Regions from separate parts of the Bradyrhizobium sp. SZCCHNRI1029 genome, predicted to be linked through region 3. Evidence: predicted binding sites of a transcription regulator. Region 3 holds the regulator's gene; each other region holds the start of a gene.
The links. Region 3 encodes LexA, which represses DNA repair genes until DNA is damaged. Its sites were predicted from a motif close to TGTTCNNNNTGTGTTCNG; they were not measured.
Positions count from the first base shown of each region.

Region 1: a site for LexA is predicted at 2,671-2,688, ahead of QW861_RS19760 (PA0069 family radical SAM protein). Genes of this name have one in related genera too.
Region 2: a site for LexA is predicted at 1,699-1,716, ahead of QW861_RS16730 (helicase-related protein). Genes of this name have one in related genera too.
Region 4: a site for LexA is predicted at 2,340-2,357, ahead of recA (recombinase RecA). Genes of this name have one in related genera too.

Region 1 covers NZ_JAUEUK010000006.1:427,691-432,993, forward strand. Annotated here, with positions in the region: gene QW861_RS19750 (ribonuclease HII) at 72-926, opposite strand; gene QW861_RS19755 (VOC family protein) at 1,002-1,451, opposite strand; gene QW861_RS19760 (PA0069 family radical SAM protein) at 1,471-2,649, opposite strand; gene QW861_RS19765 (phosphoketolase family protein) at 2,840-5,257, shown strand.
Region 2 covers NZ_JAUEUK010000005.1:359,028-364,330, reverse strand. Annotated here, with positions in the region: gene QW861_RS16730 (helicase-related protein) at 1-1,557, opposite strand, end outside; gene QW861_RS16725 (DUF3108 domain-containing protein) at 2,129-2,905, opposite strand; gene rpmB (50S ribosomal protein L28) at 3,521-3,829, shown strand; gene QW861_RS16715 (DUF2235 domain-containing protein) at 4,170-5,303, shown strand, end outside.
Region 3 covers NZ_JAUEUK010000003.1:259,188-264,490, reverse strand. Annotated here, with positions in the region: partial or broken gene QW861_RS10375 (ComEC/Rec2 family competence protein) at 1-900, shown strand, start outside; gene QW861_RS10370 (hypothetical protein) at 1,294-1,734, opposite strand; gene lexA (transcriptional repressor LexA) at 2,009-2,707, opposite strand; gene glp (gephyrin-like molybdotransferase Glp) at 2,913-4,124, opposite strand; gene QW861_RS10355 (alpha/beta hydrolase) at 4,256-4,957, opposite strand; gene QW861_RS10350 (hypothetical protein) at 4,956-5,219, shown strand.
Region 4 covers NZ_JAUEUK010000013.1:63,908-69,210, forward strand. Annotated here, with positions in the region: gene QW861_RS29350 (DUF6894 family protein) at 72-311, opposite strand; gene QW861_RS29355 (hypothetical protein) at 1,573-1,866, opposite strand; gene recA (recombinase RecA) at 2,449-3,543, shown strand; gene QW861_RS29365 (DUF1835 domain-containing protein) at 3,807-4,919, shown strand; gene gcvP (aminomethyl-transferring glycine dehydrogenase) at 4,898-5,303, opposite strand, start outside.

The DNA of each region.
Region 1 (5,303 bases), on a different contig from region 3:
GAGGAGTGACACTTCGTGCTGGCTGGCTAACCAAAACTATTAAGACCGCGGCGACCGCGAGGCAACCTGCATCAGACCCCGACCGAGATTTCGGTGGATGTCACCACGGTCACCTCGGCAAACAAATCCGGCTCCGGGACGTCGGTCCACGGCTGGTGCTTGCGCCGTGCGGCCACGACGGGTGCGAACAGGCTGCGATGATGCACCGACGGTCCGAGCCGGTCCAGCGCAGCGAGGTGCTCCGGCACGGCATACCCCTTGTGCTGCTCGAAGCCGTAGCCGGGGCAATCCTGCGCCAGCGCGCACATCAGCCGATCGCGCGTGACCTTGGCGACGATCGAGGCGGCCGCAATCGACATCACCAGGCCATCGCCGCCGATCACCGCCTCGCAGCCGCAATCGACGTCGATGCGGTCGCGGCCGTCGACGAAGACGTGCTTCGGCGCCTCGGGCAACGCCCTCACGGCGCGCGACAGCGCCCACAGCGAGGCCCGCAGGATGTTGTCGCGATCGATTCGCGCCGGCGAGGCGACAGCCACCGCGAACGCCGACGTCTTGCAGATCTTGTCGAACAGCGCCTCGCGCTGCTCCGCGCTCAGCCGCTTGGAGTCATCGAGGCCTTTCGGGATGCGCGCGGGATCGAGAATCACGGCCGCGGCGACCACCGGACCGGCCAGCGGCCCCCGTCCCGCCTCGTCGCAACCGGCGACCGGCCAGATGCCCTGCTTGAGCAGCGCTCGCTCCCGCCGGAAGCTCGGCGGCGCCACCGCGATGACGCCCTTGCCGAGCTTGGCGGCCGACCTGCCGGCAGCATTCGGGGCGACAGGCTTGGTTCCGGCCTTTGCAGGTGCGCTCTTCGCCACGGCACCGTTCGTCGCCTTCGCCCTGCCCGGCTTTTTTGACTGATCGCGAATCATGGCCGGCATGGTGCGGAACGGCCTGCGGCGGCGCAACCCCGAACGGACCTCATTCCCCGCTATTCGCCCCTTGCCGGCGACCGACTACGACGGCAGATGCACTCGATCATCCTCGCCGACATCAATCCCCGGCGCGATCACCACTTCCCAGACATGACCGTCCGGATCGGAGAAATAGCCGCTGTAACCGCCATAGTCGGTTCGTTGCGCCGGCTTCAGCAGCATCGCGCCTTTCTCCACCGCCGACGCGAGCGCCGCATCGACCTCGGCCTCCGAGCGGCAGTTCCATGCCAGCGTCACGCCGCGGAACGCCTGGGGGCGCGGTGCGTCCGGCACGCCCGCATCATCGGCGAGCGCGCCCCACGGGTACAGCGCCAGCACCGTCCCGCCGGTCTCGAAGAATGCCACGGCCTCTCCGGTCGCGCGGAATTTTCGGGCGAAGCCGAGCGACGTATAGAAGGCGATGCTCCGCCGCATCTCGGATACACCGAGTGTGATGACGGTGAACCGCGGAACGCTCGCTTGTGCGCTCATCAACTGCTCTCCGCACGCTTCAGAACAGGCTGAGTTGCTGCCCGCCGCCCTTCGGCCGGACGAAATGATCGGTCGTCAACTTGGTCCGGCGCTTGTTCAGGCCGAGCTTTTCGCAGGCGATCTCGAAGCGGCGGCCGATCATCCAGGCCATCGGGCCTGTCCCCTTCATTCGCGTGCCCCATTGCGAGTCGTAATCGCGGCCGCCGCGCATGTCGCGGATCAGGGTGAAGACGTGGCGGTAGCGGTCGGGATAATGCTCGAGCAGCCATTCGCGGAACAGGTCGCGCACCTCCAGCGGAAGGCGCAGCAGCACATAGGCCGCCTCCTTGACGCCGGCATGGGCGGCGGCATCGAGGATGCGCTCGATCTCGCTGTCGTTCAGCGCCGGGATCACCGGCGCCACCATCACCGTGGTCGGAATGCCGGCCCTGGACAGCGCCTGCAGCGCCTCCAGCCGTTTCGACGGCGTCGAGGCCCGCGGCTCCATGGTGCGCGCCAGCTTCGGATCCAGCGTGGTCACGGAGATCGCGACCTTCGCCAGGTTCCTCTTGGCCATCCGCGCCAGGATGTCGGCATCACGCATCACCAGCGCCGACTTGGTCACGATCCCGACGGGATGGCCAACCTTTTCCAGCACCTCGAGGATGCCGCGCATGATCTTCCGCTCGCGCTCGATCGGCTGATAGGGATCGGTGTTGGTTCCGATCGCGATCATCCGCGGCTCGTAGCCGCTGGCCGCGAGCTCCTTTTCCAGGAGCGCGGGCGCATCCGGCTTCACGAACAGCTTGGATTCAAAATCAAGACCAGGCGACAGCCCGAGAAACGCATGGGTCGGCCGCGCGAAGCAGTAGACACAGCCGTGCTCGCAGCCGCGATACGGGTTGATCGAGCGATCGAAACCGATGTCCGGCGAGTCGTTGCGGGTGATGACCTTGCGCGAGGTATCGGTCGCGACCGTGGTCTTGAATGGCGGCAAATCCTCGAGACTCTGCCAGCCATCGTCGAAGACGACGCGAGCCTCCGCTTCGTAGCGGCCGCTCGCATTGGATTGTGCACCCCGGCCGCGGCGCCGGCCCCGTTCGATGGCGACCGCGAGTTCGGGGAAGTCGTTTTCCGGGCCAGATGAAGGCGCGCCCACCGGCTCGGAGGGCACCGGGACCGGCGGGCGCTTGAGGGCATGTGAAGATGCTCGGCTCATGGCCAAGACATAGCACACAAAAAGAACAATACAAGAACAAAAGAGAACAATGTCTCGGAACGGTTCTGGAGCCACGCAAGGCCAACCATCACATTCCCGTTCTATCCTTCGCAGCGCACTGGAACGGAATGGTGCGGCGTTACTCTAATGCACTTCCCGCAAGCGCGAAGCGGACGGCAAGCGAGGTTCCATGAACATCACGTCTTCCCATCAGACCAAAACGGCCGACGATCTCGACCTGCTCGATCGCTATTGGCGCGCGGCGAACTATCTCTCGGTCGGGCAGATCTATCTGCTGGACAACCCGCTGCTGCGCGAGCCGTTGAAAGCGGAGCACGTCAAGCCGCGCCTGCTCGGCCACTGGGGGACGACGCCCGGACTGAATTTCATCTACGCCCATCTCAATCGCGCCATCCAGGCGCAGGATCTCGACGTCATCTACGTGTGCGGTCCCGGCCATGGCGGCCCCGGCATGGTCGCCAACACCTATCTCGAAGGCAGCTACAGCGAGATCTATCCGGACATCACGCGCGATGCCGATGGCCTGCGCAAGCTGTTCCGGCAGTTCTCCTTCCCTGGCGGCATCCCGAGCCATGCCGCGCCCGAGACGCCGGGCTCGATCCACGAAGGCGGCGAGCTCGGCTACGCGCTGGTGCACGCCTATGGTGCGGCGTTCGACAATCCCGATCTGATCGTGGCCTGCGTGGTCGGCGACGGCGAAGCCGAGACCGGGCCCCTCGCCGCATCCTGGCATTCGAACAAGTTCCTGAACCCGGCCCATGACGGCGCGGTGCTGCCGATTTTGCATCTCAACGGCTACAAGATCGCCAATCCGACCGTGCTCGGCCGCATGGGCGATGCCGAGATCAAATGCCTGTTCGAAGGTTACGGCTACGAGCCGCTGTTCGTCGAAGGCGCGGAGCCGAAGGCGATGCATCGCCAGATGGCGGACGCGCTCGATGTCGCGCTCGCGAGCATCCGCTCGATCCAGCAGAATGCGCGTCAGTCGGATGCAACGATCCAACGGCCGCGCTGGCCGATGATCGTGCTGCGCAGCCCGAAGGGCTGGACCGGGCCGAAGGAGGTCGACGGCCTCAAGGTCGAAGGCTTCTGGCGCGCCCATCAGGTGCCGATCACCAATCCGCGCGGCAAGCCCGAGCATCTCGCGCTGCTCGAAGCGTGGATGAAAAGCTACGAGCCGGAAACGCTGTTCGACGGCCACGGCCGGCTCGTGCCGGAGCTGCAGGCACTGGCGCCGAAGGGCACGCGGCGCATGGGCGCCAACCCGCATGCCAATGGCGGTCTGCTCAAGCGCGAGCTCAGGCTCCCAGACTACCAGCATTTTGCGGTCGAGGTGTCCTCTCCGGGCCAGACCATGGCTGAAGCCACGCGCGAGCTCGGCAAGTTCCTGCGCGACGTGATCACGCTGAATGCAGAGACACGCAACTTCCGCATCATGGGCCCGGACGAGACCGCCTCGAACCGGCTCGATGCCGTATTCGAGGTCACCGAGCGGGTGTGGATGGAAGGCATCGAGCCCTACGATGTCCACCTCGCCCATGACGGCCGCGTGATGGAGGTACTGAGCGAGCATCTTTGCCAGGGCTGGCTGGAGGGCTATCTGCTCACCGGCCGCCACGGCCTGTTCTCCTGCTACGAGGCGTTCATCCACATCGTCGATTCGATGTTCAACCAGCACGCCAAATGGCTGAAGGTGTCACGCGAGCTGCCGTGGCGGCGCCCGATCGCGTCGCTGAACTATCTCCTGACCTCGCATGTCTGGCGGCAGGACCATAACGGCTTCAGCCATCAGGACCCCGGCTTCGTCGACCTCGTCGCCAACAAGAAGGCGGACATCGTCCGCATCTACTTCCCGCCGGATGCCAACACGCTGTTGTGGATCGCGGACCACTGCCTGCGCACCTACGACCGCATCAACGTCATCGTTGCCGGCAAGCAGCCGGCGCCGCAATGGCTGTCGATGCAGGAGGCGGCGACGCATTGCGACGCCGGCATCGGCATCTGGTCTTGGGCCGGCACCGAGCCCGCCGACGAGGAGCCCGACGTGGTGATGGCCTGCGCCGGAGATGTCCCGACCCTGGAGACGCTCGCAGCCGTCGACCTGCTGCGCAAGGAATTGCCCGACCTGAAGATCCGCGTGGTCAACGTCGTCGATCTCATGACCCTGCAGCCGAAGCAGGACCATCCGCACGGCCTCAGCGACCGCGACTTCGACAGCCTGTTCACCACCAACAAGCCGGTGATCTTCGCCTATCACGGCTATCCGTATCTGATCCATCGCCTCACCTACAGCCGCACCAACCATGCCGGCATGCATGTGCGCGGCTTCATCGAGGAAGGCACCACGACGACTCCGTTCGACATGGTCGTGCTCAACGAGCTCGACCGTTTCCACCTCGCCATCGAGGCGATCGAACGCGTGCCCGGCCTCAGCGTGTCGGCGGCCCATGTGAAGCAGAAATTCCGCGATGCGCTGATCGAGCATGCCCGCTACATCCGCGCGCATGGCGAGGACATGCCGGCGATCCGCGACTGGGTGTGGCCGAACAGCGCCGGCGGCACCACGCCGACACAGGCAGGCGACTGAGCCAGTCAAGCGCGAGCTTCAGCAACACGGCACCTTGAAATAGCAC
Region 2 (5,303 bases), on a different contig from region 3:
GCCGATCGCGTGCCCTTCAACGATCACTTCGCCAGTCTTGCCGATTTCCGTATTCAAAACACTGTTCTCCCGCAGGCGCCGCATCAATACACTGGTACGACGATCAACGAAACGCTCCGTGAGCCGTTCATGAAGGGCGTCTGACAATTTATTTTCGAGTTCGCGGGTAATCCCCTGCCAATAATCAGGGTCGCGCAGCCAGTCGGGCCGGTTGGCCACGAAGGTCCAGGTACGGATCTGTGCAATCCGCCCCGACAGCGTATCGATGTCGCCATCGACGCGGTCGGCCTGATCGACCTGGGCCGCGTACCAGGCGTCCGGAATACGCCCCTTCTGCATCAGGAAGCCGAACACGGTGGTCACCAGCTCCGCATGGGCGGCCGGCGACAGCCTGCGATAGTCGGGAATCTGGCAGGTTTCCCACAGACGCTCGACCGCGGCCGCGCCGTGAGCGATGTCGCGCACCTCGGCATCGCGCGCGGCGTGATCGAGCACGCGCAGGTCCTCCGCAATCGGCGCGCGCGTCAGCGCCTCATGCGCCGGCGCGACCGCCAGCGAGACCTGAAGCGCGCTCAAGGACGCGAAATCAAGCCGGGAGTTGCGCCATTGCAGCACCTTCACGGTATCGAAGGCATGGTTCTGGAGCGCATTGACCAGCTCGGGCTCGAATGGCGCACAACGTCCGGTGGTGCCGAACGTGCCATTGCGCGTCGCGCGTCCGGCACGGCCGGCGATCTGGGCAAATTCCGACGGCGTGAGCCGGCGGAACTGATAGCCGTCATATTTGCGGTCGGACGCGAAGGCGACGTGATCGACGTCGAGATTGAGCCCCATGCCGACCGCATCGGTGGCGACGAGATAGTCGACGTCACCGTTCTGGAACATCGCCACCTGCGCGTTGCGGGTTCGCGGCGACAGCGATCCCAGCACGACAGCGGCGCCGCCATGCTGGCGGCGGATCAGCTCGGCGATGGCGTAGACCTCGTCGGCCGAGAACGCCACGATAGCGGTCCGGCGCGGCTGTCGCGTGATCTTGCGATCACCGGCGAATTCGAGTTGCGACAATCGTGGCCGCGTCACCATCGACGCGCCCGGCAGCAGACGCTCGATGATGGGGCGCATCGTCGCAGCACCCAGCAGCAGCGTCTCGTCGCGACCGCGGCGATTGAGGATGCGGTCGGTGAAGACGTGGCCGCGCTCCAGATCGGACGCGATCTGGATCTCGTCGACGGCCAGGAACGACACGTCGAGATCCCTGGGCATCGCTTCGACGGTCGACACCCAGTAGCGCGGATTTTTCGGCTTGATCTTCTCCTCGCCGGTGATCAGCGCGACGGCCTCGCTGCCGACGCGATCGGCGATCTTGTTGTAGACCTCACGCGCGAGCAGCCGCAGCGGCAGTCCGATGATGCCGGAGGAATGCGCGAGCATGCGCTCGATCGCCAGATGCGTCTTGCCGGTGTTGGTGGGGCCGAGCACGGCGGTGACGCCGCTTCCGGGAGCGCGGTCGGACGTGCGCTCGAAAGGCGAGGCAGCCGAAGAGGACGGAAAAGCCATTCGTTAAATGTGGGTCTCGAAGCCGGCGTTGGAAGCGCGCCGTTCACGCGCGACGGATGCGGAATAATCGTGTGTCTGGAGAGGCTGCGATGCTGACCCCTGTCTCACATTGTGACGCATATAGTGACGCAGCTTAAGCTTCGGAACGCCTTGAGAACGAATCGCGAAGGAATCGCTGACTCCGTCGGCTTTCCGGCTTCGTTCACCGCAACATCTCGCGCTCTGCCATCAAGCCAGCACTAGATCAAGTTTTCGCGGGCTCCACAAGCAACGCTTTCGCGATGGAACTGGCGCGCGTTCAGCGCGTCCCGAGTCGAATCAGAATCAGGGAAGAGTCAAACGGATTCACGCGCAGCAGACAGTATCGATAGGGGGTCCCGACAAATCGGAGCTCATGAGCCCGTCAGTCCGGAGATCATGCAGCGCGAACCCCGAATCTCCATCGGATTCAAGCGATAGCGGACGGCATGCCGTCAGACCATCACGCCACGGCCGCTGTCGCGGCCCAGCCGCTGACGGCGCTGTGCCGCAACGACGAGATTCCGATGTGGAGGAGCAGAGAAACGACGCACTACTGGGTCTTGGCGACGTGCGGCGCCGCCTGGGTGATGAACGACGTCGCTTCCAGCATCGCGGTCCCCAGCGGGGTCGGGATCACCATCTTGAACGGCACCAGCACACGGGTGCCGGCGATCGGCACGAAGAAGATCTCCATGTTGCGGGCCTGAGCCAGATATTTGATCACCGGCCGGTCCGGGATGTAGCCCGCGACTGGCGTGAAGTAGATCGCGCAGACCAGCGCCGGGCCACGATAACCCTTGTCTGCCTTGACGTTCTCCATGCGCTTGTAGTCGAGCTTGAGCTCGTAGCGCATGCGGCCGTCGAACACGGGCGCAGCGCCGCGGCACGAGTCCGGCGACAGCAGCTCGCCGTTGCCCGGCACGCGCACCAGAGAGGCCGTCATCGGATCGAGCACGCCACGCTTGTGGGCATCCGTCACCGGAATGCGGTCGGGATCGACCGGAGGCGCCGGCTCGATGGCGAAGTCCTTCACAGTACCGTTCTGCAGATTGATGCGGATCTGCTCGGATTTCTTTCCCGTCGTGGTCGAGGCCTGGTAGCTCTGGCCGACCAGGGCGCCGTTGACGACGCGCCCCTGCACCGAGCCGGTGCCTGATCCTTGCGAGAAGCTCTTGAGCAGGCCGGCGGTGCCGCCCTGAGCCGCGGCACCATACTGATCATCCCCGATCTCGACCGCCCAGGTGCCCTTGCCGACGGGGATGCCAGCCAGGGAAGCCTCGTATTGAGCGTCCAACCGAGCCTGCGCCTGGGCGTTTTGCGCCAGCAACAACAGGCAGAGCGCTGCCCCGGCCGCGGCCAGGCGACAGGAGAGAAATGAGGGAACCGAGATGATGGTCACGTGACGAATGATCCTACCGATCCGCCTGCCTGAGCGCCGGACCGATCCGGCGCGCCGTCCTTGCTACTTAAGCCAAAAACGCCTTCAAACAACGCGAACCGTCCGACAATGGCGGTTTGTCCAGCGCTTTGCGGCTGAACAGCACTCAGACCGTCGTCCGCAACTCTGCCGGAACCGAGCCGCGAACCTCCGACCGCGCCAGCATGCCGCCATTCCGGCATTTCGGACTGTTCGCGGGATATCCATCCATCACGTCCGAATGCGCCCTTTATATGGTCTAAACTATCGGCTATACTATTGATTATACGCCTGCTTTTCTGCTGGTTGGCGATTTCGGCCCGATCAGGAGGATGCACGGGTCGCGCCGTTCGGGTTCGCCGGCCCGGCTCCCTCTATTTGCTGCGTCCTTCAAAACCTTGACGAAAAGCCGCATCCCCCCTATACGACCGCATCTCCCAGAGACGAGCTGGACGAGTTTTGGACCCCCGCGGCCCGCCGACACAGGCGGACGAAGGGTGCGGGGATGAGAGAGGATTTATTGCCATGTCGCGGCGCTGTGAACTGACGGCCAAGGGTCCCCAGGTTGGCCACAAGGTCAGCCACTCCAACATCAAGACCAAGCGGCGCTTCCTGCCGAACCTGTGCAACGTGACCTTCATCTCGGATGCACTCGGCCGCAACGTGCGCCTGCGCGTCTCCACCAACGCGCTCAAGAGCGTCGACCACAATGGCGGCCTCGATGCCTATCTGCTCAAGGCCAACGCCGCGACCCTGTCGCCGCGCGCGCTGGAGCTGAAGCGCGCCATCGAGAAGAAGGCGGCGGACGCTGCCCCGGTCGCCAAGGCGAGCTGAGAGAGCAAGCCGAAATTCAGGATTGATGCAGAAGCCGGACGCGTCACGGGCGGGGCTTCAAGCTGAACGAGATGTCGAAACGGCCGGGTCGAGAGATCCGGCCGTTTTGCTTGCGGATGCCGTGACCAACTGACAACTCTGGACACGGGCAGCAGGCGCGGGGCGGCAGGACACGGGTGACCATCCGTTCGTACAACGGCGCCCTGCAGTCACTTCGCGATGTCCGCCGCGCCGCGCGCAACAGCGACCCAGACGAAGTGCCATAGGGAACCGACCTCCCCAACACCAGCCGGATGCTCTACACTCGTTGCGGTAGCATTATTGCGGACATTCCTTTGCCATGAAGAATATTGTCATCTGCTGCGACGGCACCGGCAACGAGATCAGCGAGAACATCTCGAACGTGCTCAAGCTTTATCGGTGCCTGCGCAAGACCGACAAGACGACACCGCATCAGGTCGTGTTCTACGATCCCGGCGTCGGCACGTTGACGCAGCCCGACAGCTGGCATCGCTTCAAGGCCAATTTCAACATGGTGCTGGGGCTCGCGACGGGCTACGGCCTCGACGACAACGTCATCAACGCCTACTCTTTCCTGACCACGCAGTACCAGGACGGCGATCGCATCTTCCTGTTCGGCTTCTCGCGGGGCGCCTACACCGTGCGCGTGCTGGCCGGGCTGATCCACAAGATCGGGCTGATCTCGCCGGGTCAGATCAATCTCGTCGGCCCGGGCGTGATCGCCTACAAGAAGTACTCCTCCGACAATCCGAAGGCCGGGCGCGGCATCACCAAGGAGCTCGAGAGCACCGAGGAGGACGGGCCGATCCCGGAGAGCCGCGCCGACCAGGCCGCGCAGTTCGCACGGATTACCTCGACGCGCTGGCCGACGATCCATTTCGTCGGCGTGTGGGACACGGTGGCGAGCGTGATCGTGCCGCGCACCGACCGGCTGTTTGCGCTGCCGAGCCTCGAGGAGCTCGCCTTCACGATCGAGAACCCGAGCGTGAAGATCTTCCGTCAGGCTGCGGCGATCGACGAGCGCCGCTGCATGTTCCGGCTGAAGCCGTGGGGGATGCCGCAGACCTTCACGCCGAACCGCTTCAACAAGGCGCAGGCGCGACCGCAGGACGCCAAACAGGTGTGGTTCGCCGGCGTGCATTCCGACGTCGGCGGCGGCTATCCCGAGGTGCGGTCGGCGGCTTCGAAATATCCGCTGCTGTGGATGATCGACGAGGCGGTCGAGGCCGGGCTGACGGTCAATCCGCGCACGGTGAATCAGCTCGCCTGGGGCGTGCAGCGCAAGAACAGTCCATTCTCCTACGTGGCGCCGAGCGTCCAGGGCCCGCTGCACGATTCGATGACGCCGGCCTGGCGGCTGCTGGAATGGCTGCCGAAGGGCGCGACGTACAAGGAGTGGCCGGAGCGCAAGGCGCATTTCGGATTGTACATTCCGAATTGCGAGCCGCGCTTC
Region 3 (5,303 bases):
ACGCCCTATGCCGCCTTCCATTTCCATCGCGTCACGCCCTATGGCGTGCTCGCCAATCTCGCAGCGATGCCGGTCGTCTCGGCGCTGGTGATGCCGGCCGGCCTGATGGGCCTCGTGGCGGCGCCGTTCGGGCTCGACGGTCCCTGGTGGACGCTGATGGGCCTCGGCATCGACTGGATGATCGCGGTGACGCGCTGGGTGGCGGCGCTGCCCGGCGCGGTCGGGCGCATCCCGGCCTTCGACATCGGTCCACTGATCCTGGCCAGCCTCGGGGTCATCCTGATCGGCCTGCTGCGCACACCGCTGCGCTGGTCGGGCGTCGTGGGGCTCGTGGTGGCCACCGCGTGGGCCGCCGCGACGCCGCTGCCCGACGTGCTGATCGCCGGCGATGGGCGCGCGGTGGCGGTGCGCGGCCGTGACGGGCGCCTGCATGTGATGCGCACCGGCAAGGACGTGTTCGCCACCAAGGAGTGGCTCGCGGCCGACGCCGATGCCCGGCTGCCGGCGGATTCATCGCTCACCGATGGCGTCTCCTGCGACGAGGCGGGCTGCGTGGCGGCAATGGCTGACGGCCGAATCGCCGCCCTGACCCTGCGCGCCGAGGCGCTCGCCGATGATTGCGCCCGTGCCGCGCTCATCGTCACCGCGCGCGCCGCGCCGTCATCCTGCGCGGCGGCCGTCATCGATCGCGAGCGGCTGCGGCAGCAGGGCGCCTTGATGCTGGTGCGGCGGGGCAGGAGCTTCGCCGTCACGCCGGCGCGCGCCGGCGGCACTGACCGCCCATGGTGGCCGGCGCCCGCCGAGGCCGGCGAGTTCGACACGACGCTGACGCCGCGCGCGCCGGCCGCGCGGCCTCAGGACGCGACGCCGCCGGAGACGGAGCAGGGCGAGGAAGACTGAGTGCCGGGCAGCTCGAACGTGCCGAGATGATACTCGGTGTCGCCAGGTCCATGTTGCCAGGTCCATCGAACAGCGCGGGGCTTTCGGCCAGCGTGAACGCAGCGCGCGGATAGCGTTGCCAGATGGCGATGTCGTCAGCCGTGACTGTCAGCCATCCGAACACAAGCATATCGCACCGGGGCTCGGTGATCCCGGCGGCCTTGTTCCAATCGATCTTGTTGACCACGGCGGCAGGCTCCCCCGGCACATCATGGCGGCCGAGGGATGTCGTTCCTATCCGATGCGATGCCGGGGCGTGAGGTTCGCCCGAGAGGACTTTGCGCTTGCAGAACCCAAATCTCCCACGGTCGAAAGCTCGCTCACGACCGAGAGAAATGCCGATGCGGAGACCCCTCAGGTGATGCTGATGCGGCGAATCGGTGTGGCCTGCGAAGGCGGCACGTCCTCGGCGATGTCCGGGCGTCGCTCCGCCGGCTGCTTGCTGACCGGCAATTGCAGCACGGTGACGCGCTGACCCTCGCAGAGCTGGGTCACCAGCACGTGGCGCCCGTCGGCGAATTCGATCGCGTCGTGATGGCGATCGGGAATGTGAGTCTCGATGCTGTTGAACTTTGCGACGCGCTCGCGGATCGTCCGGGTCCAGAGCCAGCGGCTGTCGTAGCGGACGTCCTCGGCGAAGGCCAACTCGGTGCCGGGCAGCATGCAGACTGCGACGGTCGGCTCGCTCTCCAGCGCGAAGCCGCGGGTGGCGGTGCCACGGAAGGTCATCGAGATCAACGTCTCGCCGACCTTGGCGGGACGGGACGCAACCGCATGGAGGCTGTAGTCACACATCGGATCGCTCCTCGTTGAGAGATAGCCGACCCACGCTCCCCCCGGACAGGCGCAGGCCTCTATCAGAGTGGACATCGATGGTGATGTTAGCGCGCGCTTCGCGGCAATTCTGCGCTGATCTGCATCGCGTGTGCCCGCGGCCGATCACAAGCGTTTGAGCATGCCGCGCTGCACATCATGAGGTGCATTCGCGCGTGACGTATTTTGCTGGGCAGCCTCCGATCGGCGGCGAAAGCGCGTGCGCCCGCCGCCGATCGACCGATCCCATTCGCGATCAGTACTTGCGGTACAGCCCGACCAGCTTGCCTTGGATCTTCACCCGGTTCGGCGGCAGGATGCGTACCTCGTAGGCGGTGTTGGCCGGCTCCAGCGCGATCGATGCGCCGCGGCGGCGGAAGCGCTTCAACGTCGCTTCCTCATCGTCGATCAGCGCCACCACGATGTCGCCGGTGTCGGCGGTCTCGTTGCGCTGGATCAGCGCCATGTCGCCGTCGAGGATGCCGGCATCGACCATGGAGTCGCCGCGTACCTCGAGCGCGTAGTGATCGCCGTTACCGAGCATGTCGGCAGGCACGCTGATGGTGTGGCTGCGGGTCTGCAGCGCCTCGATCGGGGTACCGGCGGCGATGCGGCCCATCACCGGCACCGCGACCGGGCGCTCGCCATCGTCCAGCGCGGGAGTGCTGGTGCGCACCTTGCCGAGATTGCCCTCGATCACCGATGGGGTGAAGCCGCGGCGGTTGCCCGCGGCCTGCGACAGCTCGGGCAGCTTGATCACCTCGATCGCGCGGGCGCGATTCGGCAGCCGGCGGATGAAGCCGCGCTCCTCAAGCGCCGTGATCAGGCGATGAATGCCGGACTTCGAGCGCAGATCGAGCGCATCCTTCATCTCGTCGAAGGACGGCGGCACGCCGGCTTCCTTGAGCCGCTCGTTGATGAACCGCAGAAGTTCGTACTGTTTGCGCGTCAGCATCTCGACCTGGTCCCCGGTTTGTTGTCGTCCGAGTCCAAGAGCTGCGCCTCGCGCACAAACCGGCTGAGAGCGCCCTGGAGTCGGACCGTCATCGCGTCGCCCGCAACATACTAAAAACAAATCATGAACGAACACTATATGTTCGATGTGTGTTCCGCAATCCTAAAAATATGATGAACAGACCGGGCTTTACCGGGGAAGCGGCTCAGTTCGGCAGGCGCAGGATCTCGCACGGGCTGCCGGCAGGCGCCTTCGGCGCAAACGCCGGCCGGATCACCACCGCCTGCGAGAGCGCGAGATTCCCGAGCAGCGACGAATCCTGCTGCGTCACCGGCGTGGCGATCAGCGTGCCGTCGGCGCGCTCTTCGAGCTGCGCCCGCAGATAGTCCTCGCGCGAATCGTTCGGCCCCAGTTCGCGGCCGAGCAGGGCGGTCTCGCGCGGCATCACGGCCTCGTCACGGCCGAGCAGCCGCCGAATCAGCGGCACCAGGAACAGGATGGCGCAGACATAGGACGACACCGGATTGCCGGGCAGTCCGATCACCCTCATGTCGCCGAGCCGTCCGTGCATCATCGGCTTGCCCGGCCGCATCGCAATCTTCCAGAACGCCATTTCGACGCCCTCGGCTTCGAGCGCCTGCTTGACCAGGTCGTGATCGCCGACCGAGGCGCCGCCGGTCGTGATCAGGATGTCGGCCTTGGCCTCGCGGGCCCGGCGGATGCCGGCGATCGTCGCCTCCATCGTATCCGCGGCGATGCCGAGATCGATCGGGGTCCCGCCCTCGTTGCGCACCAGCGCCCGCAAGGCGTAGCCGTTGGAATAGACGATCTGGCCCGGGCCGGGCGTCGAGCCCGGCATCACCAGCTCGTCGCCGGTGGCGAGCAGCGCCACCTTCGGCCGGCGCCGCACCGGCAGCGCCGGATGATTCATGCTGGCCGCCAGCGACAGGTCGCGGTCGCTGAGCCGGCGCCCGGACTTCAGCAGCACCATGCCCTGGTGAAAGTCGACGCCCGCCGGCCGGATATGCCGGCCCTTGATCGCGGCCTCGGTGATCACGACGTGGCCGTCTTCGGCGATCGTGTCCTCCTGGATCACCACCGCGTCCGCGCCCTCCGGGACAACGCCACCGGTGAAGATCCGCGCCGCCTCGCCGGGTCCAACCACGCGATCGAACGGACGCCCTGCCGCGACCTCGCCGATGACCTTCAGCCGCGCCTTGGCCTGGGCGGCGTCCGCCGCGCGCACGGCATAGCCGTCCATCGCCGACATCGCCTCGGGCGGCTGCGTCCGCAGCGCCGCGAGGTCCCGCGCCAGGATGCGGTGAAACGCTTCGTCCAGCCCGACCTGCTCCTCGGCCAGCGGTTCGGCGCCGGCGAGCACGGCGGACAACGCATCAGACACCGGCATCAGGGCCATGAGAGTTCCTTCGGACGGAGACGGCAGATCGAATGAATCGCCTTCTAACCGAACGCGCACGGCGCGGCCAAGGGCCTAGGCCGCTCCCTGCGTTCTGACCGTCTGCTGTGGGCCGTTTCCGGGCCGCTGCCTCACGATCGCGCGAGAAAGTCCGCAATCAACCGCATGACCTCCTGCGGACGTTCCAGGCTCGGCAGGTGCGCCGTTCCGGCCAGCTCATGTCCTGACCCGTTCGGCATTGTTGCGGCGAGCAGCCTGCTTCGCTGCTGGATGTGAGGAAAGTCCAAGTCCCCCCAGATGACGAGCGATGGCGCGACGATCTCCGCGAGGCGCGGGAAGGCTGGTGCCATATCGAGAGTCGCGCCGGTTGGCGGCGCGCGGAGTGCGGCGGCGTTCTTCTTCAGGAACGTCTCGCGCGGCTCGCCGGAGATGCGTCCCTCGCGCTGCAAGGGACCGTCGACCCACAGATGCGTCTTGATAGCGCTGACCCGATCCCAATCCTGTGCGGCCTCGGCAGCGGCCAACGACGCCGTTAGCGCCTTGATCTCCGGTGGATAGACCGGCTCCGGCGCGCCGCTGATCGAAGGTGCGATCAGCACCAGCGATGCCATACGTGACGGATGGCGAAGCGCGAAGTCGAGCGCGATGCGGCCTCCTTGCGAGCAGGCAATCAGCGTCGCCGGCCGCCCCGGCGCGAGCGCGTCGACGACGGCGAGCAGGTCCTCGACCGGAGAATGAGCTTCCTCATAGGCGACCGTCTCACCAAATCCGCGCCGGTCATAGGCGATCGTCATATGCGTTGCCGCGACGCCCTCGATCTGCACGCGCCACATGGACGAGCATTGGACCGTGGACCAGCCGATCTACGATCCCAGCACGATCGACTGCCCGGTTCTCGTGCTCGCGACGGAATGGGATGTGGATGTCCGCTTCGGGATGGCGCACGACCTGTTCGTTCGCCTCGTGAGCGCGCCATACAAGCGCCTGGTCGAGATCGGGCAGGGCACGCACATGATCCTGATGGAGCGGAATCGACGGCAGGCGTTCGACGTGGTGATCGGATTTCTCAACGAGCGCGTCGTGCCGGCGCGTTGATCGTCGCGCGGACGACCTGCACCGCGTCAGAGCGGATGCCGAATCCAGACATTCGGCTCGACATAGGCGGCACGGTCGTGCTCG
Region 4 (5,303 bases), on a different contig from region 3:
CAACCTCGCTGTCAACAATCTTAGATTGTGTCTTTTTACCTGCGGCGATCCACAAGAGGTGTGGCGAGCCGTCAGGCCTGATCCAGCGACTCGGCGACGATCCGGATGCGGAAGACCGGCTGCCTTGCCTCGTCGAGCAGCTCCATCTGCCATTCGGAGTTTTCGGCGAGCTTGCGCGAGATGCTGCTGGCCATGTCGGCACAGACGGTGGTCATCTCTTTCCAGGCTGCGTTGCGGTCGGCGCACTCGGTCCCATACTCGGACGCGCCTGAGAAGTGGCCGTTGCGGATACGAAAGAAATAGAGCGGCATTGCCAAAACCGGTGAGCCCTGACCGCCCCAGGCCGCTGGGTTTGATGTACGCACCACAAATGGAAGCGCAAAACCCACTCGGATCAATTCCGGTAAAATACGGTCGGTCGCGCTGTTCGCTTCCGTTAGGCTGATTGCCATGGGTGATGTGCGGCGCAACCGGACGAATTGCGCGCCAACGAATGAGCCTCGGACCGCTGCGGTCCGAGGCTCGGCGTCAACGTCGTAGCTTCCCAGCGAGGGCAGTTCGGCAGTGACATAATTAAACTAGTGCGAAATCTGTAGGCATGCCTTGCGTCAGATCAAGGTTGCAATCTCGATCAACCGCCGTGGGACGCGCACCTAGCTATGGTCGAAGATCCGTTCCGGCACGACTGTCAGTCGGTAGGCGATCTGCGTCGCGCCGTCGACCATCTCCAAGAGTTCATCGCAGGCCGGACAACGCCTCTCTCCCGCCGCGTCTTGCTGCGAGTGAAGCTCGATCCTTTGAAGGCCGGCCCTGCAGGACGGGCACGTCACGTCATTTGTTGTCATCGCCAATATGAAGCGCAACGCACGCGATCCGTTCCCCGACATCACGACAATGACGGAGGGAGATGCATCCCGAGCGGAGCTATCAACGTCGAAAGCCCCGGACGTCGTCCGGGGCTTTCTTTCGGCGCGGATGGTTTCAGGGCCGTGCGCCTACGTGTGACGGAGCCTGCAAGTGCGGGAGCTGGCAGGCTGCAAGGGATCGGTCGACGGCACACCAAAGGCGATACACTAGACGATGTGCGGCGACCATCATCGCAACGAACAAACAAATCCGGGGCTGATCAAAAATCTGCTCAGACGTACGACAACCACGATTCTATAACGCAACCCAAAGTTTATGACAATGGTTTGTGGCCTGAAGATGTCGTGAGCGCCGGCGCGCGTGATGCGGATCACGCGGGTTTTGTCCGGGCCATTCCTCGGGCCGGCATGAGGAGCTGCGCGAATGGCGCGCTAACGCATCCTTGGGCAGGGTCCGACACGGGGGCGTCCGAGGTTCGTCGCTTCATCTGTCGTCCGTCATATGGTGGCCGTCGAGTGCTTGCACGCCACGTGATGCGGAACCTGATGGCCGGCCGCCCCTTGCGCACGGCTGCGCGTCTGCATCGAAATCGTGCGCCTGCACGCACGACGAGCCGAACAAAAGCAGAAGAGGCGATGGAACTTCGTTCCTCTCAGGAGAACCACGGAATGTGCGATCTACGCACGCGTGTAGGAGTTGGTAGTTTCAAGGAAAAGACCTGACGAGCACGATCGGTCCAACGATTGCGGCGTTGAAGTCGACGAGGTCTTCGCTGGGAATCCAGTACTCGCGATGCTTGCGGCCGCCGGCCTCGCGCACCTCGTAGGTGTCGATGAAGCCTCGCAGGATCGCAAAGCGCAGCACGTGGCCGGCTCCGCTCGCCGGCACGTTCCAGTCCCGTGCGATCTTCACGGCATAGTCCTCGGTCAGCACCGGGTAGAAGATCGGCTGCTCCGGAAGGCGCGGCGGAAACGCACGCATGCCCGACGCCTCGATCAAGGCAAGCTCCTTTGGGCCGACAGGGCGCCACAGCGTGAGGGTCTGTTCGTTGTTGGATCCGGTCATGCTGGTTCCGAAAATTGGAAGCAGTCTGCGAGGCTCACAGAGAAGGACCAGCAGGATGATGGGACACGGCCGAGACGACAATAACAATTTATAGTTGGGTCGGCGTCTGCCGCTGGTGCGGGCGATGAGGTTGGAGCGCTCGGACAGTTTGGTTTTAATCCGCGTGATCGCCGGTCGGCGGCTGCGCCGCTCGCGCGCATGGCTTCCGCCTCCAGCCGGATCGGGATCCCTTCGCAGTCGCCGTCATCCAGCATCCCGCATGCCGTACTTCGCTTCCGGGCGCGCTGATCGGGCAGCGCTCCCTCGCTGGTGCTCGGTGCACTGCGCGCCGGCCCTCGGCCTTCGAGCGGCAGGCGTGTCTCCCGCGGGTTGTCAGGGGTTTGTGAAAGAGAGGTGTGAATGTCGAGAAGAACATATTGCGAACAAAGAACGGATGGAGTACATTCGCCTCAAGATTGCTGGCCGACCTCGTTAACCGTTTGTCCATCCCGCGAATCCCCGCCATAAGGAGCGCCAATGTCCGCCACCGCCCTGCGTATCGTCGAAGGTTCCTCCATGGATAAGAGTAAGGCGCTCTCCGCTGCGCTGTCCCAGATCGAGCGTCAGTTCGGCAAGGGCTCGGTGATGAAGCTGGGCAAGAACGACCGTTCGATGGATGTCGATACGGTGTCCAGCGGCTCGCTCGGGCTCGACATCGCGCTCGGCATCGGCGGTCTGCCGAAGGGCCGCATCGTCGAGATCTACGGGCCGGAATCCTCGGGCAAGACCACGCTGGCGCTGCACACGGTGGCGGAAGCGCAGAAGAAGGGCGGCATCTGCGCCTTCATCGATGCCGAGCATGCGCTCGATCCGGTGTATGCGCGCAAGCTCGGCGTGAACATCGACGAGCTTCTGATCTCGCAGCCGGATACGGGTGAGCAGGCGCTGGAGATCTGCGACACCCTGGTGCGTTCCGGTGCGGTCGACGTGCTGGTGGTCGACTCCGTGGCGGCGCTGGTGCCGAAGGCCGAACTCGAAGGCGAGATGGGCGAGTCGCTGCCGGGCCTGCAGGCCCGCCTGATGAGCCAGGCTCTGCGCAAGCTGACGGCCTCGATCAACAAGTCCAACACGATGGTGATCTTCATCAACCAGATCCGCATGAAGATCGGTGTGATGTACGGCTCGCCGGAGACCACCACCGGCGGCAATGCGCTGAAGTTCTATGCTTCGGTCCGCCTCGACATCCGCCGCATCGGCGCGATCAAGGAGCGCGACGAGGTGATCGGCAATTCCACCCGTGTGAAGGTGGTGAAGAACAAGCTGGCGCCGCCGTTCAAGCAGGTCGAGTTCGACATCATGTATGGCGAGGGCGTCTCCAAGATGGGCGAGATCCTCGATCTCGGCGTCAAGGCCGGCATCGTCGAGAAGTCCGGCGCCTGGTTCTCCTACGATAGCCAGCGTCTCGGGCAGGGACGTGAGAATTCGAAATCGTTCCTCAAGGCCAATCCGGACATGACCGCCAAGATCGAAGCCGCGATCCGCCAGAACTCCGGCCTGATCGCCGAGCAGATCCTGGCCGGCAACGCCGAGCGCGACGCCGACGCCGACGGCGAGGAGCCGACGGAGGAGTAGAGGTAAGACGGCGGCGGGTGCCGTGGACGTTGCGTTGCCGACGTTCCGGCGCCCGTTTGCAGATGTGTGGTGTTCTGCCGAAATCTGGGGTTGCTGCATGATCGAATGCAGTGAGCCTGAATTCCGAGCGCCGGATACGATCTTCAGCGCGAATAGTCGAAAGCGCGTGCGCGGGCGAGCGGACCGGATCCGCGCGGCGGCACCGACATTTCCGACGCCAGTCCTGGGCGCCGGGAGCCGATCGCGAGCGTGTTGATAGCGTCTTGAGCCAATCAGGTCGTGCCGGAGCCAACAGCATGACGCGTTTGATTCTAGCGGCCGATGATCCCAGCGCCGGAGCGCTTCGGAGAGGCGGCTTTGCCGACCTGGTGGTGCCAATTCTCCATCGTTTCGTATGGGGACCGTTGCCATCAGATGCCGAGTTATCGGCTTATCTCGTCCAGCGCACCGCGCGACCGAAGCGCGGGCATTGGTTGGATTTCGCCTCGCGTGGCGACTTCATGGCGGTCGGCGGGCGGCGTCAGAGTTTTCTCGAACTTGTCGACCGTTGCGATAGCGTCGAGCTGTGGATGGGGACCCGTCCGAACGACCAGTTGGTGCTGATCTGGCTCTTGGACTATCTGCGCCATCACGCGGAGATCGCGACGAAGATCGTATTGCGGCATGTCGATGTCCCGCTATCCGATGCCCCGGCCGGGCGACTCGCCGGTCGGGCCATTGCCGGCGTAGAGCTTGCGCGTGAGCATCTCGATTTGGGCCATCTGGCATGGCAGGTGTTTCGGGCGCCCACGCCGCAAGCCTGGTTCGATCTGTTGAAGCAGGATCTCAGTGCACTGCCGCAGCTTCGCCGCTGCGTGCAGGAGATGCTCGATGAGCTTCCTGGTGTTGCGACGGGCCTGGGAGCATCGGAGCTGAGAATCCTCGAATTGCTGTCAGCCGGCTATCAGCACCCATTCGACCTGTTGCCGCATCATCGGGATCGCTTTCAACGCCGCGTCTATGACTATTGGGAGGGAGGCGCGTTGCTCGACGGTCTGGCACTGGCGCCGGCGCCGGCAATTTCGGGCCTCGCCGAACGGCCGTTCTCGGTCGAGATGCACGACAGCCGTGAACGCCTCGAGCGCTACAAGGCGAGCACGCTGTCGCTGACGCCGCTCGGCAAGGCGATCCTGGCCGGCGAGGAGGATTTCAGCAGCCATAATCCGATCCGGCGCTGGTGGGGCGGCACCGAATTGATCAACGCCAATCTCTGGCGTTGGCATGCGGTGCTCATCGCTCCGGATCCCGACACGCCTCACGTCATTGATTGTCGCGAGCCGTGGCGCCCGATCCACTGGAACATGCGTGAGGAGGCTTACTCCGCCGCCTGGGCGTAGTCCGCCACCGGCGGGCATGAGCACACCAGATTGCGGTCGCCGTAGACGTTGTCGACGCGGCCGACCGGACACCAGTACTTGTCGGTGCGCGAGGTGCCCGCGGGGAAGCAGCCCTCGCTGCGCCGGTAGGCCCTGTTCCAATCGTCGTCGGCGATGTCGTGCACCGTGTGCGGCGCGTGGCGCAGCGGCGAGGCCTCGATTCCGAAGCGGCCCTGTTCGACCTCGGCGATCTCCTTCCGGATCGCGATCATGGCGTCGCAGAAGCGGTCGAGCTCCGCCTTGGACTCCGATTCCGTCGGCTCGATCATCAAGGTGCCCGCCACCGGGAAGCTCATGGTCGGCGCGTGGAAGCCGTAGTCGATCAGCCGCTTGGCGATGTCGTCG